2 regions of the Bradyrhizobium sp. USDA 327 genome follow, and region 1 is predicted to be linked to the other one. Evidence: riboswitches for the same ligand, from Rfam matches in the RefSeq annotation. Region 1 holds a riboswitch; the other holds the start of a gene.
What was found. A riboswitch is a leader RNA that binds a small molecule or an ion and turns the genes downstream of it on or off. The one in region 1 is predicted to bind S-adenosylmethionine.
Positions count from the first base shown of each region.

Region 2: it holds a riboswitch for S-adenosylmethionine, as region 1 does, so the genes downstream of both, ABIA42_RS28520 (homoserine O-acetyltransferase) here and ABIA42_RS35760 (O-succinylhomoserine sulfhydrylase) in region 1, are expected to answer to the same signal.

Region 1 is NZ_JBGCCW010000001.1:7,591,389-7,594,556, forward strand. It holds gene ABIA42_RS35760 (O-succinylhomoserine sulfhydrylase) at 5-1,192, opposite strand; SAM riboswitch at 1,268-1,347, opposite strand; gene ABIA42_RS35765 (2'-deoxycytidine 5'-triphosphate deaminase) at 1,427-2,563, shown strand; gene ABIA42_RS35770 (cytochrome-c peroxidase) at 2,595-3,168, opposite strand, start outside.
Region 2 is NZ_JBGCCW010000001.1:6,034,028-6,037,195, forward strand. It holds gene ABIA42_RS28510 (alpha/beta fold hydrolase) at 1-57, shown strand, start outside; gene metW (methionine biosynthesis protein MetW) at 172-834, opposite strand; gene ABIA42_RS28520 (homoserine O-acetyltransferase) at 837-2,039, opposite strand; SAM riboswitch at 2,125-2,204, opposite strand; gene ABIA42_RS28525 (chorismate mutase) at 2,361-3,168, shown strand, end outside.

The sequences.
Region 1 (3,168 bases):
CCCTTCACGCCTTCTCCAGCGCCGCTGTCAGATCCTCGATCAGGTCGTCGGCATGTTCGAGCCCCGCGGAGAAGCGAATGAACCCCTCGCTGATTCCGAGCGCGGCACGGTCCTCCGGCTTCAGGCGCTGATGGGTCGTCGTCGCCGGATGCGTGACGAGGCTCTTGGCGTCGCCGAGATTGTTCGAGATCTTCGCAAGCTTCAACTCGTTGAGCACGCGGAACGCGGCCTGCTTGCCGCCCTTGACCTCGAAGCCGACCAGGGTCGAGCCGCCGCGCATCTGCTTCTTCACCAAAGCTGCCTGCGGATGATCGGCGCGGCCGGGATAGACCAGCCGCGAGATCTTCGGATGGCTCGCCAGCACCTCGGCGATGCGCGCTGCGGTATCGGTCTGCGCGCGCACGCGCACGGCCAGCGTCTCCAGGCCCTTGAGCAGGACCCAGGCATTGAACGGCGAGATCGAGGGGCCGGTCTGGCGCATGAAATTGTGGATGTGCTCGGCGATGAAGGCTTCCGACGACAGGATGATGCCGCCCAGGCACCGGCCCTGGCCGTCGATATGCTTGGTCGCGGAATAGACGACGACGTCGGCCCCTAGCGCGAGCGGGCTCTGCCAGATCGGAGTTGCGAACACGTTGTCGACCACGAGCCGCGCGCCGCCCTTGTGCGCGATCTCGGCGATCCCGGGGATGTCGAGCACGTCGAGGGTCGGGTTGGTCGGGCTCTCCAGGAAGAACGTTTTCGTGTTGGGCTTCAGCGCGCGCTGCCATTGGTCGAGATCGAGCCCGTCGACCAGCGTGGTCTCGATGCCGTAGCGCGGCAACAAGTCCTGGATGACGTAAAGGCACGAGCCGAACAAGGCGCGCGAGGCCACGACGTGATCGCCGGCCTTGAGCGGTGCGAGGATCGCGGTCGTCACCGCGGCCATGCCGGTCGCGGCCGAGCGGGCGGCTTCGGCGCCTTCGAGCTCGATCATGCGGCGCTCGAACATCGCGATGGTGGGGTTGGAGTAGCGCGAATAGATAAAGCCGGGATCCTCGCCCTTGAACCGCGCCTCGCACTCCTCGGCGCTGTTGTAGACGTAGCCTTGGGTGAGGAACAGCGCCTCCGACGTCTCGCCAAATTGCGAGCGCAGGGTCCCGGAATGGACCAGGCGGGTTTCGGGACGGTAGTTGGCAGGCGACTTCGACATAGGACCCTCCGACATGACCATTCGATGCGCAAACGGTCACAAAAAAACCGGCCTGGATATCTCCACTGGCCGGGATCACAGAGGTCCCCGGCCTGTTTAGCGACTTATTTAACGTGGCTGCAAGCCGGCCGGCTCAAATCACCACGGGATAAGTGATGCTCATATTCCGCAATGCCCTTTCCGTCAAGGCGTCCATCGGCTAGCCGTAAAAGGCTGTTTTTCCCGTATGTCGGGATGCAAGAGAGCCCTGATGAGGACCCCCGGTTGACGTTCACGGTCGCCGCCGACGCCAATGGTATCCTGCCCGACCGCATGATCGCGGCGATGGCGGAAGCGGGGCTCATCCTGCCCGAATACGACTTCGTCGAAAGCCAGATCCAGCCGGCGAGCCTCGATCTGCGCCTCGGCGATATCGCCTATCGCGTCCGCGCGAGCTTCCTGCCCGGTCCCGGCGCCACGGTCGCCGAACGCATCGATGAATTGAAGCTGCACGAGTTCAGCCTTGCCGACGGCGCGGTGCTGGAGACCAACTGCGTCTACATCGTGCCGCTGCTGGAAAGCCTGGCGCTGCCGCCGGAAATCGTCGCGGCAGCGAACCCCAAGAGCTCGACCGGTCGGCTCGACGTCTTCACCCGCGTGATCGCCGACGGCACCCGCCGCTTCGACATGATCGGCGCCGGCTATCACGGCCCGCTCTATGCCGAGATCAGCCCGAAGACCTTTCCGGTGCTGGTGCGCGAGGGCTCGCGCCTGTCGCAGGTGCGTTTCCGCACTGGTGATGCCATCCTCAATGCCGACGAGCTCGAGGCGCTGCATGCCGCCGAGCGCCTCGTCGACATCGACGATGCCGACCTCTCCGGCGGTGTCGCCGTCTCCGTCGATCTCTCCGGCGAGAAGGCGAGCGGCTTCGTCGGCTATCGCGCCAAGCGCCACACCGGTGTCGTCGACGTCGATCGCCGCTCCGGCTATGCGGTCGAAGACTTCTGGGAGCCGATCTCGGCCCGCCCCGACGGTAGCCTGATCCTCGATCCCGGCGAGTTCTACATCCTCGCCTCCAAGGAAGCTGTGCAGGTGCCACCCGACTACGCCGCGGAGATGGTGCCGTTCGATCCATTGGTGGGCGAGTTCCGCGTGCACTATGCCGGATTCTTCGATCCCGGCTTCGGCTATGCCGGCGCTGGCGGGCAGGGCGCGCGCGCCGTACTTGAGGTGCGCTCGCGCGAGGTGCCGTTCATCCTCGAGCACGGCCAGATCGTCGGCCGCCTCGTCTATGAAAAGATGCTCGCCCGCCCCGACGCCATGTACGGCCAGCGCATCGGCTCGAACTACCAGGCGCAGGGCCTGAAGCTGAGCAAGCATTTTCGGGTGTAAGTGTCAGCAAGTGCTGCGCGTGAACCATGGCTCAAAGCGGCGGCTTCGGCCGTGGCGGCTTCGGACCAAAGGCGCGTGCCGTATCGCGCTGCGGACGGTTCACCTTGGATAGTACGAGCTGTCGCGCATACTCCTTGTCGCCGGCGTCCTTGTATTGCGGACTGGTCAGTGCCGCCATCAACGCCACCACGTCGTCGATCTCGGGCTCCGTCAGCGCCAGCGGCTGGATGTCCTCATCGAGCCACGCGTCAGCGACGCCGTCGCCCTTGTTGTAGTGATCCATGACGTCCCACAGCGTTTCCATCGATCCGTCGTGAAAGTAGGGCGCGGTCACCAGGATATTTCGCAGGCCGGGCGTCTTGAAGGACGCAATGTCGCCCGGCCGCTTGGTGATCAGGAAACGCCCCAGAACCGACATTTCGTTCGCGATCGCCGCGTTGTCGACATCCGGCGCACGTCCCTGCGCCAGCTCGCGCTCGGCCTGCTCCGCCAGCGCACCGACGCGATGCCGAAGGATGCCGATGCCGATGTTGTGAAAATCGTGATCGGTGAAGACAGTTGGATCGCGCTCTTTATCCGTCAGCGCATGGCAAAGATTGCAGCGC
Region 2 (3,168 bases), 1.6 Mb from region 1:
CTGGTGGAAGCCGGACGCTGGCCGGTGCGCGATCCAAGGTCGCTGGCTCCACACTAGCCGTCATTCCGGGATGCGCCAGAGGCGCAGGCCCGGAATCCATCGGGCCGCAAACGCTGTGGCACGATGGATTCCGGGCTCGCGCTTTGCGCGCCCCGGAATGACAGAGAGATGCTATTTCCCCCCGCCCCTGCTCAGCAGGAACACCGCCTGTTCGCCGAACATGTTCCACACCCACCAGGGCAGGTTCAGCGGCACCGGGCGGCCGTAGAGATCGAGCGCGACAGAGCGCTCCATCTTGACGTTGATCTCGTCGCAGAGCTCGACGAAATCCTTGATGGTGCAGAAATGGATGTTGGCGGTGTCGTACCAGGTCGCCGGCAGGTTCTCCGTGCGCGGCATGTGGCCGCCGATCAGGAGCTGCAGCCGCATCTTCCAGAAGCCGAAATTCGGGAACGAGACGATGGCCCGGCGGCCGATGCGCAACAGGTTCTCCAGCACCACGCGCGGCTGCCGCGTCGCCTGCAGCGTCTGCGACAGGATCACGTAGTCAAAGGCGTCGTCGGGATAGTTGACGAGGTCGGTGTCGGCGTCGCCCTGCACGACCGCGAGCCCCTTGGCGACACAGCGGTTGACGCCCTCGCGCGACAGCTCGATGCCGCGCCCGTCGATGCCGCGGGTCTCGAGCAGCTGAAGCAGATCGCCCTCGCCGCAGCCGACGTCGAGCACCTTCGAGCCCGGCTTGACCATCTCGGCGACCAGCAGATGATCGGCGCGAAACTGACCGGACTGTGCGGACGAAAGCCCGCCCAGCGGCAGCACTTCCTGGACAGACATGGCTAGCGGTCCTTGAGGGTGAGCCCGCGGGCCTTGCCTGCCGATTGCAGGAAGGCGCGGGAGATGTCGAAGAATTCGGGCACGTCGAGCAGGAAGGCGTCGTGGCCGCGATCGGTCTCGATTTCGGCGAACGACACCCGCGCGCTCGACGCGTTCAGCGCGTGCACCAGCGCGCGCGATTCCGAGGTCGGGAACAGCCAGTCGCTGGTGAAGGAGACCACGCAGAAGCGGGTCTGGATTCCCGCAAACGCCTTCGCCAGCACGCCGCCATGATCGGCCGCGATGTCGAAATAGTCCATCGCGCGCGTCAGATAGAGATAGGAGTTGGCGTCGAAGCGCTCGACGAAGGACGAGCCCTGGTAACGCAGATAGCTTTCGACCTGGAAATCCGCGTCGAACGAGAAGGTCGGCAGCTCCCGGTCCTGCATGCGCCGGCCGAACTTGCGATGCAGTGCCGCGTCCGAGAGATAGGTGATGTGCGCCGCCATCCGCGCCACCGCGAGCCCGCGATGCGGATGGATGCCGTGATCGGCATAGCCGCCGCCGTGCCAATCGGGGTCGGCCATCACGGCCTGGCGCCCGAGTTCGTGGAAGGCGATGTTCTGCGCCGAGTGCCGCGTTGCGCAGGCAATCGCCAGCGCGGAGAACACGCGGGCGGGATAGGCCGAGGTCCATTGCAGCACCTGCATGCCGCCCATCGAGCCGCCAACGACGGCAAACAGCGTGTCGATGCCGAGCCGGTCGATCAGCATCGCCTGCGCACGCACCATGTCGGGGATGGTGATGACGGGGAAATCCAGGCCCCAGACCTTGCCGGTGGCGGGATTGATCGACGCCGGCCCGGTCGAGCCCATGCAGCCGCCGATCACGTTGGAGCAGATGATGAAGTAGTGCTTGGGATCGATAGGCCGGCCGGGGCCGACCAGCGTCTCCCACCAGCCAGGCTTGCCGGTGACGGGATGCACATTGGCGACATGCTGGTCGCCGGTCAGCGCATGGCAGATCAGAACGGCGTTGGAGCGATCGGCGTTGAGCTCGCCATAGGTCTGGTAGGCGATTTGGAACGGGGAGAGATCGACGCCACAATCGAGCCGCAGCGGCTGTTCGGCGCCGAAATGGGCGACCTGCGAGCTCGGGTGATCCACCTCGTGCGACCGTTCGTCGGCGCTGATCGCAGGACTGGGTACGGACTTGACGCCAACCATCATCGACCTCGTTTGCGACTGCCGTCAGACCGCCGCTGGAATCAGGCCATGAAAAACCCGGCCTGAACGATAGGTTCGGCCGGGATCGGAAGCGTCCCCGGCCTGTTTAGCGAGTTTTTTAACGTGGCTGCAAGCCGGCCGGCTCAAATGACCACGGAACAGGCAAAAGCTACCGTCTTGGGCGGTTTTCGTCAAGTCGCGGTCCGGATCGATCGAATTCGTCTCCGTCTCATCGGCCAAAAAGGCCGTCATTTCTCTTTGCTTTCGCCGCCCCGACTGCCTAATCAGGACATTCCCCATCGCAACGATCGACCACCAGACATGTCCCAACGTCCGCCCGCGCCACCATCGCTCCAGGAATTGCGCAAGGAGATCGACGCGATCGACGAGAGCATGCATCGCCTGCTGATGCAGCGCGGCGACATCATCGACCGCCTGATCCAGGTGAAGCAGACCCAGGAGGTCGGCTCGGCGTTCCGCCCCGCGCGCGAGGCTTCCATGATGCGCGAGATCGTGCAGCGTCATCGCGGCATCCTGCCGCTCGACACGGTCGAGAGCATCTGGCGCGTCATCATCTCGACCTTCACCTATGTGCAGGCGCCGTTCTCCGTGCATGCCGACATCTCGGTGAGCGAGCCGGCGATGCGTGACTCCGCGCGTTTCCATTTCGGCTTTACAGTGCCCTACGTCGCGCATTTCAGCGCGCAGGCCGCGGTCGAAGCGGTGGCGAAATCCAAGGGCGATCTGGCGCTCGTCTCGGCGACCTCCAGCCGCACGCCGTGGTGGCTCTCGCTGGAGGCAGCTGGCGCGCCGAAGATCATCGCGCGGATGCCCTTCGTCGAACGTGCCGATCATCCGGCGGCGATGCCGGTGTTCGCGGTCTCGCGCGTCCCCGACAGCGCCCTGGTGACGGAGGTCGAGACCTTCAGCGTGCGCGTCTCCGGGTGGAACGCCGAGGTCGCGCGCGCCCTGTCGCCGCTGGCCGAGATCGTGGCGGTGCCCGATACCGCCTTCGATGGCGCGGCGCTGCTGGTCTCGGTCACCAGCTCGACCAGCATCGACAAGATCAGGGCTGCCCTGATCGAGGCGGGGGCCTCGGTTCGCTCCACAGCTCTCGTCGGCAGCCACG